DNA from 2 places in the Arthrobacter sp. Z1-9 genome. Region 2 is predicted to be linked to the other one. Evidence: predicted binding sites of a transcription regulator. Region 2 holds the regulator's gene; the other holds the start of a gene.
What was found. The regulator LexA, encoded in region 2, represses DNA repair genes until DNA is damaged. The targets are predictions, from matches to a motif close to TCGAACANNTGTTCGA.
Positions count from the first base shown of each region.

Region 1: a site for LexA is predicted at 3,266-3,281, ahead of M1D93_RS10640 (DUF6504 family protein). Genes of this name have one in related genera too.

Region 1 covers NZ_CP096456.1:2,312,223-2,318,524, forward strand. The annotation lists gene M1D93_RS10635 (DNA polymerase III subunit alpha) at 1-2,899, opposite strand, end outside; gene M1D93_RS10640 (DUF6504 family protein) at 2,896-3,228, opposite strand; gene M1D93_RS10645 (hypothetical protein) at 3,362-3,751, shown strand; gene M1D93_RS10650 (chorismate mutase) at 3,770-4,090, opposite strand; gene M1D93_RS10655 (VOC family protein) at 4,110-4,532, shown strand; gene M1D93_RS10660 (SOS response-associated peptidase) at 4,572-5,315, opposite strand; gene M1D93_RS10665 (mycoredoxin) at 5,463-5,720, shown strand; gene M1D93_RS10670 (lipoate--protein ligase family protein) at 5,845-6,302, opposite strand, start outside.
Region 2 covers NZ_CP096456.1:1,648,118-1,654,419, reverse strand. The annotation lists gene hisH (imidazole glycerol phosphate synthase subunit HisH) at 1-242, opposite strand, end outside; gene hisB (imidazoleglycerol-phosphate dehydratase HisB) at 239-865, opposite strand; gene M1D93_RS07575 (histidinol-phosphate transaminase) at 926-2,044, opposite strand; gene M1D93_RS07570 (LysM peptidoglycan-binding domain-containing protein) at 2,286-2,690, opposite strand; gene lexA (transcriptional repressor LexA) at 3,011-3,745, shown strand; gene M1D93_RS07560 (ATP-dependent DNA helicase) at 3,750-5,807, opposite strand; gene hflX (GTPase HflX) at 5,800-6,302, opposite strand, start outside.

The sequences.
Region 1 (6,302 bases), 660 kb from region 2:
CTGAACTCTGAAGCTGTTGCAGGTGCTGGACCAGGTCAGCCCGGTTTGCCACACCGCCCGCCTCGCGGTGCAGGGAATCAAAGGCTCCCAACTGGGCCAGGCGTTTAATACTGGGCTTGCTAAGCCGCGAGCGCGCGCGGAGGTCTGAGAGGGAGTCATAAGGCTGGCCTGCCACAATCCTCTTCAATTCCGTGCCGGACAGCCCGTAGATACCGTTCAGGCTCAGCCTGATTCCCAGCTTTCCCGCATCAGGGCCCTGCCGGACCCGCTCCACCCGGTACTCCCCCTTGCTGCGGTTGATATCCAGGGGAAGGATGGGAATGCCCAGCCGCCTGGCTTCGGCCACCAGCAATCTCTTGGGGTACATGCCGGGATCGTGTTCCCAGAGGCCGGCCAGGAAGGCTTCGGGATGGTGCGCCTTCAGCCATGCCGACTGGTAGGTAGGCACGGCAAAAGCCGCCCCGTGGGCCTTGCAGAAGCCGAAGCTTGCAAAAGACTTCAAAGTGTCCCAGACCTTGTCAACGACGTCAGGTGAAAAACCTTTGGCTTTTGCCCCCTTGCGGAAAAACCCCTCTACGTGGGATTCCCCGACGTCGTTGCTCAAGGCCCTCCGGAACTCATCAGCTTTCGCCAGCCCGCACCCCGTCATCACGTCAAAGGTCCTCAGGATCTGCTCATGGAAAACGGTCACCCCATGGGTTTCCGCCAGGACGGGTTTCAGGTCCGGGTGGGGGTACACCTCCGGGGCGAAACCATGGCGGTGTTCCAGGAAAGGCCGGACCATGTCCGATTTCATGGGCCCGGGCCGGAACAGCGAAATGTCGATGATGAGGTCGTTGAACTCCCGGGGCGCCATCTTGCCGATCAACTCGCGCTGCCCGGGAGACTCGATCTGGAAGCAGCCCAGGGTGTGGGTGCTGCGGATCAGCTCGAAGGTGGGCTCATCATCCAGGGGGATGGCGTTAAGGTCTATGTGTCCGTTGTCAGCAATGTAATCCGGGCCGTACCCGTCCTGCCCGGCAGGATGGCCCCCTGCAGCTACCACTTCCTCTTTTGAGGGGTGGATGCGGATGATTTCCCGGACAGCGAACGCCATGGCGCTTTGCATTCTGACGCCCAGGACATCGAGCTTGAGCATGCCCATGGGGTCCATGTCGTGTTTGTCGAACTGGCTCATGGGAAGCCCCAGGCCGCTGGGTTGGACGGGAGTGCGGTCCAGCAGGGTTGCGTCGCCCAGGATCACACCACAGGGGTGCATCGAAATATGGCGCGGTAACCGGTCAAGGCGTTCGGTCAGGTCAACCAGCAGGTCCAGCTGTTGGTTGCCGTGGGTATCCCGCTGCTCCACCCGGCCCGCGAACTCCCTCAGTTCCGGCTTTTCCTGCAGCGCTTCGCGGAACTTGCGGGCTGAAAACCGCCACAGCTGTTTGGCGATGTCCCCCACGTCGCCGTCATCCATGCCCAATGCCATTCCGGCATCCCGTACGGCTCCCCTTGCCCGGTAGCCGTTCTGCATGCTCATCAGGGTGACCCGCTCGGCGCCGAAGCGCTCGAAGATCCGGCGGTAGACGTTGTGCCGTTCTGCGCTTTCGACGTCGATGTCAATGTCCGGCAGGGTGGCACGGTCGCGGGACAGGAAGCGTTCGAAAATCAGGTCATGCTGAAGCGGGTTTACCTGGCTGACATCAATCAGGTAATTCACCAGGCTGGACGCTCCCGACCCTCTGGCCGCAGCCCTTACCCCCATGTCCTGGATCATGCGTGACACTTCGGCGACGGTGAGGAAGTAGGACGAGAAACCCAGGTTCTGGATGATCCCCAGTTCATGGTCAAGGCGTTTCAGCATCTCCTTTTCCCGGCTGCCGTGGATTCCCGGAAACCGCCGCCCGATTCCCGCCTCGCAGCGCTGCACCAGTTCAACGTGCGGATCCTGGCTGATCCCGATGACAGAAGCCTCCGGCACCACTGGCTGCTTCCAGCCCATATCGGTTACCGGGTCAATCCTGCAGAGATCGGCGAGCGCCTCGGTTTGTCCCATGAGCTGTTTGAGGTCCTGGGCGCCGTAACCCGCTGCTGAAATGATTTCCTTGCCCAGTTGCAGCATCTGGGCTGCGGATTTCAGCCAGCCCTGGCCGTTGGGCTGCAGCAGTGGTTCCTGGGCCAGTTCCGGCAGCGATTTCAGGGTCCGGGCCGAATCCAGGACGTCAGCGGTAGCAGCACCGTCCTCCGCGCAGTATCTGGCAGCGTTACTGAGGATTGCCGGTACGTTGTGCTCTGCCGCGAGCTTGAGCATCCTGACGGCATGCGAAGTGCTCAGCGGCGCCCCCGGGGCGCTGAGCTGGGACACAATTTCAGCTGCCACTGTTCCGCCGGGCATGGCGTCGAGCCATTGCTTGAAGAGGGTCCGCGGGCGAAGGTACCGGCGTCCGCCCATGGCACGCCCGACGTCAGAGTCCGGACCAATGAGCACCGTCAGCACTGGTTTGAGGGTCTGGGGGTCCAGGGTGCGGGAGGCAAGCTCTGCCCTGGTAACGGCCACGGGAATAGTTCCCCCGGACTTTCCCGAGGTACGGGCATGGGCATCTGACACCAGCCGGCACAATGCACGGTAGCCGGCCCCGTTGTTGTTTCCGCGGGCAAGCACCACCACACGCCCAGCCAACTGGGTACGGTGATCGCCGTCGTCGTCATACACGGCCAAGTCCACCCCGACGATGGGATCAATACCTGCGTCCATGCACGCCTTGAGGTGCTTGATGGTTCCGTACAGGCCGTCGCGGTCGGTGCAGGCGAGCGCGGTGGCCCCGTCAGCAGCAGCAGCCTGCGCCAGTTCTTCAGGCCAGGACACACCATAGTGGGCACTGAAGGCGGTGGAGACGTGGAGGTGGGTGAAGCTCATGCTGTTCGTGGGCGCAGGGCGTCGTGGATGCGCAGGAGCCGCCACCGGCCGCTGCGGATATGGCGGGTCAGGTCCAGGGTGAGGGGCTCGTCATGTTCCGTGGGCGTGCCGGGAGTAGACGGCAACACCTGAACCCGCCAGATTTCGTGGTCGACAAGCCCGGGTCCGCTTCCCAGCGGCGCGCGGCTTTCCTCCGCCCACCACTGCCTGCGTTCGTACCAGCGCACCGGTTCAGCGCAGACAACATAGGACCGTCCTGCCCAGGAAAGGTTCACCGGCTGGCCTTCAGGGTTACAGGCAACGTCCACGGATTCGCTGAACATCGCCATGGGCACCTCCCGGCAGGACTAAGAAACAAGAACCTATTCGAATATGTATTCGAATACTTCAAGTCTAAGCCAGTGGCGGCACAAATCCTAGGCGGGGGTGGACGGACAGATCGGCAGGGAGCAGGATGGTGCCATGAGCACCCATGACGCACTCCTCAAGCAGGTCAGCATCAAAGCCCAGGACTCCACACTCGTGGCCACTTTCGATATAGACGGCAACATTCCCGGTTCCGGTGCCTATGTGGTGGGGCTTGTGGCTGCCAGTCCGGACTACTCATCCCAGCGGCGGCTGGGGATTGAATTCATGAACGGGGAGGCCATCGCCTTCTTCTCGTTCAACCACGAACAAAGCACGGAAGAGAACTACGATCTTTCAGGCGTGACCCACTCAGGCAACACCATCACCGGCCACTTCCCGCTCGCGGCCATTAATGGGCTCGGCAAAGGGCACGTGATGACCGGCTTCAGCGAAGCGGACGGCCGGGAATTCCAGTCAGGCGTTCCAGTAGAGGAAAACCTGTAACAGCTGGGCTGAAACAGCTCAGCTGTTCTCTTTGTGGACCCGGAGTTCGAGTTCGATGAAGCCTGAAATCATGGCCCGGTAGGTGGACTCAACGATGTCCGGGTCGATGGCCTTCTTCTCAGCGGCGGAGCGGACGTGCTCAATGACCCGCTCCACGCGGCCGGGGGCACGGACCTCGGCGTCGTCGCCCTTAAGGGTCCCGGCAATCCGGATCAGCCGCTCCCGGCGGGCAATGAGGGTGACAATCTGGTCATCCACCTCGTCAACGGCAACCCGGACGGCGGCAAGCTGTTCCTTGTCGGCCAGAGCGTCTCTATCGTTCCCTTGAATTGTTGCCATCCTCTGACAGTATCGAACCATGCAACCCAGAGTCGACTTCATTTCACTGGGCGTCCGCAGCGTCCCGGCGTCCCGCTCCTTCTACGTGGATGGCCTCGGCTGGCCCGTCCACCGGGAATTTCCGGGGGACGTGGTGTTCATCCAGGTCAACCATGGCCTGGTGCTGTCCCTGTGGGACGTCCGCCAGATGCAGGCCGACGCCGGCGTCAGCGCCCCCGGCCCTGTCCCCTGCATCACGCTCAGCCACAACCTCCCCAGCACGGAAGACGTTGACCGGGTCATGGCGGAGGCTGCCGCAGCGGGGGCGGAGATCATTGCCGAGCCCATCACCCAGCCCTGGGGCGGCTACAGCGGCTACTTCGCGGATCCGGACGGCTTCCGCTGGGAAGTGGCGTACAACCCCACCTGGACAGTGGACGACGCCGGATCGGTCACCGTTTAGCCCGCCGCCCCGGTCATTCGGGCTGCTTCGGGTTACAGCTTAGAAGAGGGCCTCCACCGGGCGGATCAGCTCCGGGCCGTTGTTGCGGACGTTGCCCACCTCTTTGCCCACTGAATCCACGTGCCAGTCCGATGCCACATCCTTGACGCCGGACCGCACCAGGTCAACCAGGCCCGCGGCGTCGTCAGCCTCCGGGTCGAGCCAGGCCTGCATAGTGGACTTGTCCATTGGCAGCGGCACGCGGTCATGCAGTGCAGTCAACTTGCCGAAGATGGTGGATTCGCTGCCGGCCGGCGGTGTGTCAGTGGTCAGGATTGACGTGGAAAGCACCCAGCCGCCCGGCTCCCCCACCGGCCACGCCGGATCCTTCCACCACTCATAGAGCCCGGCAAAGACCAGGCCGCGGCCCTCCCCCGGATGCACGTAGTAGGGCTGCTTCGCCTTCCCGGGACCCTGCTTCCATTCGTAGTAGCCGTCGGCGGGCACAGCGCACCGCCGTGACTGGATGGCCTTCCGGAACGCGGGCTTGTCCAGCACCGATTCACTCCGGGCATTAATCATCCGCGAGCCGATACCCGGGTCCTTGGCCCAGGAAGGAACCAGTCCCCACCGCGCCATGTGCAGCTGGCGCACCTGCTTGCGCTCCGGACCTTCATCGATCAGCCGCTCCAGGACGATGGGAACGGCATCTGTTGGCGCAACATTCCACGACGGCGGGATAGCCACCTCCTCCTCCAGCTCAGCATCGAACTCAGCCAACAGGTCCCCCACGGCACGGGCCATCACATAGCGTCCACACATGGCTCCAGCATGCCATCGGCGGCAGGAGCTGTCATCCAGGGGCCGCCGCAGGGCGCAGTTGCCGGGAATAGCGGGGCCCACGCTACCGTTGTCAGGAATGAACCCGTAAGCGACACGTAGGAGAAATCCGTGGACTTCACTCCCGAATCCGGCACCATCACCATGTTTTCCACCACCTGGTGCGGCTACTGCAACCGGCTGAAGAAGCAGCTGGACGCGCAGGGCATCGGCTACACCGAGATCAACATCGAGGAAGTGGACGGCACCGCAGAACTGGTGGAGCAGCTGAACGGCGGCAACCGCACGGTGCCCACGGTCCTGTTCCCGGACGGCACCGCGGCTACCAACCCTTCGGCTGCCGAGGTCAAGACCCGCCTCGCAGCGTAGCCGGGAAACCGGCCACAGGGGCCGGCAGCCCCGCCACCCGCCGTCGGAGGCGTGATAACCAAAGCGGGACCAGCACCTCGGTGCCGGTCCCGTTTTCGTATCTGCCCCTAAAACACTTGGCCGGTCATGCCCCCAGGCTGCTGAAGGCAGCACTCGTGAGGCTGGCGTGGCCTGCATAGGTGGCCAGCAGCGCATCCTCTACGGCGGCGACGTCCACGCCCGGCACAAGATCGTTGACGGCTCCGGCGGTGGCGGGGTCCCACTCCAGGCCCAGGGCTGCGTAACTGTCCGTGAGGACTTTGCGGATGGGGGCGGAGTTTTCCACCACAATGACGGAGCTGAAGAGCCAGCCTCCGGCCACCACGCGCTGGGCAGTGCCGACCAGCTTGAGCCGGGAGCCGGCCGCCCGGTCCGTGCCGTGCACGCTGTATTCCCCGGGACAGTACTCACCCGGGATCTCCCCTACGGCCGCCTGCACTCCCACGCTGCGCAGCGTTTCGGCGAAGAGTTCGCCAAAGTATCCAAACCGGCTCTTGGAACCTGCGATGGCATCCGTATCCGCTTCGATGTGGTCCACCACGA
Region 2 (6,302 bases):
CGCATGACCGTTTCAAAGGCGCCGACCCCGGGAACAACCAGGCCGTCGGCGTTCAGGACGTCCTCGGGCTTGGAGCTGAGGATTACCTCTGCGCCGGCGCGTTCAAGGGCACGGACCGCTGAGCGGACGTTCCCGGAGCCGTAGTCCAGCACCGTTACCGTGGGTTTCCCCTCGGGCGAGGGCAGCTTCTGTGCAGCTGAGGGATCGATGATGGCGCCGCCCCGCAGCACCTGGCCGCTCACAGCGCGCCCTTGGTGGAAGGGATGCCTTCAACACGCGGATCGGATTCAACGGCGGCGCGAAGGGCACGGGCGAAGGCCTTGAACTGGGCCTCAACGATGTGGTGCGGGTCCCGCCCTGCGATGACGTTCATGTGCAGGCAAATCCCTGCGTGCAGGGTGATGGCTTCAAAGACGTGGCGGGTAAGGGAGCCGGTGAAGTGGCCGCCGATCAGGTGGTACTCCTGGCCTGCGGGCTCACCCCCGTGCACGAGGTAGGGACGGCCGGACACGTCAACGACTGCGTGGGCCAGTGCCTCGTCCAGGGGAACGGTGGCCTCGCCGAAGCGGCGGATCCCGGCCTTGTTTCCCAGGGCGGTGCGCAGCACCTCGCCAAAGGTGATGGCAACGTCTTCCACGGTGTGGTGGACATCGATGTGGATGTCTCCGGTGGCTTTTACTGTCAGGTCGATCAGCGAGTGCTTGCAGAGCGCTGTCAGCATGTGGTCGTAAAAGGGCACCGAGGTGTCGATGTCCGAGATGCCGGTACCGTCAAGGTTGATCTCCACGAGCACGGAGGATTCACTCGTGGCACGCTCCATGCGCGCGGTCCGGGCCACGGCCGCATTGGATCCGGTGGAACTCATGGTCAAGGGTCCTTTGGGAAGAAGGAGTGGTTCAGGGCGTCCAGCGCCGCTGCTTCAAGTCTAGGCCGGAAGCTTGGACTGGCCGGCAAGGATACTTTCCAGGGAGGTCAGGAACGCTGTGGTTTCCGTCTCAGTGCCTGCGGTCACCCGAAGGTGGCCGGGAATCCCGACGTCGCGGATCAGGACACCGGCGTCCAGCAGCTCCTGCCAGACCTCGTGGGGATTTTCCAGGCCGCCGAAGAACACAAAGTTGGAATCGGACGCGGCGGGCTTGAGGCCCATCCGGATCAGTCCGGCCACAATCCGGTCGCGCTGCTTTTTGATGTCTTCAACATCGGCCAGCAGCGCCTCACGGTGCTGCAGCGCTGCGAGGGCAGTCGCCTGCGTGACGGCGGACAGGTGGTACGGCAGGCGCACCAGCCGCAGGGCGTCGGTAACTTCCGGAGCCGCGGCCATGTAGCCGAGGCGCGCTCCGGCCAGGGCAAAGGCCTTGCTCATGGTCCGGGAGACGATCAGCCGCTCCCGGCCGGGCAGGAGGGTCAGGGCGCTGGGCGTTCCGTCATGCGCGAACTCGTGGTAGGCCTCATCAACGATGACCATCGTCTGGCTCGCTTCACCGGCCTCGTACACGGCTTCCACGACATCGAGGCCCAGCCCGGTTCCGGTGGGGTTGTTCGGCGAGCAGAGAAATACGATGTTGGGCTGCAGTTCCTTCAACTGAAGGGCCGCGGACTCCGCGCTGAGGCCGTAGCCGTCAGCCCGTTCACCCACGATGTATTCAGTGTCCGTGCCGCTGGCCAGCAGCGGGTACATGGAGTACGTGGGCGGGAAGCCCAGCGCCGTGCGGCCGGGGCCGCCGAATGCCTGGAGAATCTGCTGGAGAACTTCGTTGGAGCCGTTGGCCGCCCAGACATTCGACTCATCCAGCCCGTGGCCCAGGTATTCCGCCAGGGCCTTCCGCAGTTCGCTGAACTCCCTGTCCGGGTAGCGGTTGAGGCTGGCGGCGGCTTCAGTCACTGCTGCGCTGATGGCAGCCCTTACGTCCGCCGGGACGCCATGGGTGTTCTCGTTCACGTTGAGGAGGATGGGGACATCCAGCTGGGGCGCGCCGTAAGGGGTCAGCCCACGGAGGTTGCTGCGGAGGGGTAGCCGGTTGAGGCGCTCTAGCTGGTCATTCACCTGAACAGTTTAGTGCCAGTACTTGGCGCCGGAAAATGTGACGGGCTCCTGTTCGCGCTCAGCGTGCCGGTGCCGCCAAGCCTGCGCAGGCGCTTTCCCGCTGCCATCCCGGCCCGCTTTCCGGGAGCCGTTTCACCGGGCTTTCCGGGCCACGCTTCCACCCGCTTCCAGGGCGACGTCCAGCTGGCGGTGCGGGCGGCTTCCGTTGCGGTCGACGTCCAGCGGGCGTTGCGGGCGGCTGCTACCGGGTGGGGACGAACAATTGCTGCCCCGGGAGGACCGCGCCGGCGGTCAGGTTATTAAGCTGCACGATGTCCGCCACAACGTCCCGCGCGTCCCGCTCCGGTGCAACGCTTCCTGCAATCGCCCACAGGGACTCCCCCGGCTGCACCGTGACAGTGACCGTTGGTGTCACAGCCAGGTCCGCCGCCGAGTCCGAGGCCTTCGCTGGCGAGTTGAAGAAACCGGCCAGGGAGAGCAGCAGGGCGGCCAGCAGTACCAGGGGAATTCCGATCAGGACGATCTTTCCGCGCCGCGTCAGGCGCAGGGGCGGAAGTGGTGCGGGACGCACAGTCTGGGGCTTGTCCCGCCCGGACGTGAGGTGATGCACCGGAAATGAATCCTGCGAAGCAGATGTAGCTGACATGATTTAGCCCTCCTGGACCTTACTGTGCTGCCCGACGTTCCCCTCCGGACGCGCCCGAGCCGTGACCCCTGGTTCGGGTCTTCGAATGGACGCGTTGCGAATAGAACACATATTCGAACTTTGCTTCTTCTGTTTTAGCACCTATCAACGAATAATGTCGAGACTCGCTAGAACAAATGTTTGAAAAAGCAATGTGGCTGGCCTAGCTTTGAAGAAAGGAACTACCACCTCGACAGTTGATCAGCAGGGTCTGACATTGGCGGCGTGAACTTCAGGTCCGGGCCACAAGAGTCCGGGGCAACCGAAAGGCATTGGCGAATATGGCAGCAGCAGCCGCCGGGGGCAGGGCAATCTCCCAACCGAAGAAGACCGCCAAAGGCCTGACGCCGCGGCAGAAGAAGATTCTGGAGACCATCCAGCGCTCGGTGAATGACAACGGTTATCCGCCGTCGATGCGGGAGATCGGTGACACTGTCGGTCTCGCGAGCCTCTCCAGCGTCACGCACCAGCTTTCGCAGCTTGAAAAGCTGGGCTACCTCCGGCGCGACCCGAAGCGTCCGCGTGCCATGGAGGTGTTGATGCCCCTCACCCTGGACGGCGGTTCGCCCAAGCAGGCAGCTGAGCCTGCTGCGCTCCTGCCGGCCGGCAGCGGCAGCGTCACCGTGCTGCCCACCGCCATGGACACTGCCATGGTTCCCCTCGTGGGCCGGATCGCTGCCGGCGGCCCGATCCTGGCGGAGCAGGTAGTGGAGGACGTTCTCGCGCTCCCCCGCCAGCTGGTGGGCCAGGGGGAGCTGTTTATGCTCAAGGTTGCCGGCGATTCCATGGTGGATGCGGCCATCTGCGACGGTGACTGGGTGGTGGTCCGCCGCCAGGCGGACGCGGCCAACGGCGATATCGTCGCGGCACTGCTGGACGACGAAGCCACGGTGAAAACCTTCCGCCAGCGCGACGGCCACACCTGGCTGCTGCCGCAGAACACGCAGTACGAGCCCATCCTGGGGGACCACGCCACCATCATGGGCAAGGTTGTTTCGGTGCTGCGCTCGCTCTAGCCTCTCAGGCGTTCTCCTTGGCCAGCCGTTCCAGCGCCGCGATGGCTGTCTTCCTGTCCGTTGTGGACCAGAAGGGCGGCAGGGCGCCCCGGAGGAATCCCGCGTACCGCTCGGTGGCCAGCCTGGAGTCCAGCACCGCCACCACACCTTTGTCCCCCGTTGAGCGGATAAGCCGTCCCGCGCCCTGAGCGAGCCGGATGGCGGCGTGGGTGGCCGAAACGGACATAAAGCCGTTGCCGCCGGCCTGCGCCACCGCGCGGGACCGCGCAGTCATCAGCGGATCGTCGGGCCGGGGGAAGGGAATCCGGTCGATGACCACGAGGCGGCATGACCCGCCGGGAACATCCACGCCCTGCCACAGGGACATGGTGCCGAACAGGCAGGTGTCGGGTTCGTCAGCAAACTGCTTCACGAGCGCCGTCATGGTGGAGTCGCCCTGGCACAGGATGGTCATGGCCAGCTTTGGCCGGAGTGCCTCGGCCGCTTCTTCTGCCGCCCGCCGGGACGAAAACAGGCAGAGCGCACCACCGTTGGAAGCCCGGATCAGGGCCTCCAGTTCAGCCAGAGACTCAGGGGACGCCCCCCGGCCGGGCTTGGGCAGGTGCCCGGCCACGTACAGTATTCCCTGCTTCGGGTAGTCAAAAGGCGAGCCAACATCAATGCCGGTCCAGCTCGGCGCCCCCTCGCCGACCAGCCCCAAACCTCCTGCTGCCGGCTCGAAGGCTGAGCCGATGGCCAGGGTGGCGGAGGTGAGGACAACCGTGTGCCCCGCGAACAATCCCTCCCGCAACCGCCCAGCGACGGAGAGCGGGGCGATATTGATGAGCGCGGGCGCATTCTCGTCCGGCTGGGAATATCCCTGCTGGGGGTCAAAGGAGCTGGCGCGGGAAAACCACACGACTTCCCGGTTCTCCCGGGCGGCGAGGAGCCGTTCGCACAGTTCCAGGATGAGCATCAGCCGGGAGCGCGCCAGCTGCCGCCCGCCGTCGGCCGTTGTGCTGCTGTCCCCCTTGGAATCGGAAAGGGCGGCGCGGCAGGCCTCGCGGAGCTGGTCCACACAGTCCAGCTGCTCATCGTTCAGTCCATTGGGGAGCAGCCCGTTGGGAACCCCGGCCAGGGCGACTTCAAGGTTGGCGGCAGCGGCGTTGAGGGCATCCACCGTGATGGCGGTGTGCTTTCGGGCGCCGGCGGCAGCTGCGTGGACCATGGCCACAGACAGTTGCCCCGAGACAGCTCCCGTGACCCTGTCCTGGAGTTCGTGGGCCTCATCAACCACAACGACGTCGTATTCGGGCAGCACCGCAAGGCCTTCGAAAGCGCTGACGGCGAGCATGGCATGGTTGGTGACCACAACGTCGGCGTCGGCCGCGTCCTGGCGTGCGAGCTCACTGAAGCACTCCGCCGCCATCGGGCACTTCTGCGCACCCAGGCACTCCATCGACGTGACGGAAACCTGCCGCCAGGCCCGGTCGGTGACGCCGGGCAGGAGCTCATCCCGGTCACCGGTGGTGGTCTTCTCGGCCCACTCCCGCAGGCGTACCACTTCCTTGCCCAGCTGCGAAGCAGGACCGCCCACAGCCGCAGCAAAGTGCGGGACGCTGGTGTCCTCCCCCAGGGAAAACAACTGGCCCTCCGCCGGCTCCTCGGAGGGGAACCCACCTTCAAGCTTGTGCAGGCAGACGTAATTGGACCGGCCTTTGACCAGGGCCACTTTTACGGGCCGGTCCAGGGCCGGGGTGATGGTTTTCAGGAGCCGCGGGATGTCCCTGCCCACTATCTGTGTCTGCAGGGCAAGCGTTGCGGTCGAGACGAGGGCGGGCTTGTCGCTCCTCAGGGCGTGGGCTATCAGGGGTATCAGGTACGCCAAGGACTTGCCGGTGCCCGTTCCGGCCTGGACCAGCAGGTGGTCGCCGGTTTCTATCGCCCGGGCCACCTGCCGGGCCATTTCGTGCTGCCCACTGCGGCTTTGACCGCCCATGCCGGCAACGGCGCGGTCGAGCAGCTCGATCACGAACTGCTCGCCGGCCGTACTTGTGGCTTCGCCAGCCACCAGGTCAGTCATTGCTGACGAATGATTCCAGTTCAGCCGCGAGGCCTTCCCGGACTTTAACAACTGCCCGGGTACCGGCTTCATCGTGGTCGACGCTGATGATCTCGGCGTCGGACTCATGCAGCTTGCTGATCAGGTCCCCACGGTCGTAAGGAATCAGCAGCTCAAGCTTGACCGACGGGCGCGGAATGGCCTCGCTGATCGCCTTCAGCAGCTCGGGGATGCCCTCCCCTGTGCGGGCCGAAACCACAACGTGGCGCGGTTCGCGCTGCTTCAGCCGCTCCACCACAAAGGGATCGGCGGCGTCGGCCTTGTTGAGGACGATGATTTCAGGGACCTTGCGTGCATCCACTTCGCTGAAGACCTTGCGGACTGCAGTGATCTGGCCCTCGGGGTCGGGGTGCGATACGTCCACAACGTGCAGGATCAGGTCCGAGTCCGCAACCTCCTCGAGGGTGGAGCGGAAGGCCTCCACCAGCTGGGTGGGCAGCGAACGGACAAAACCGA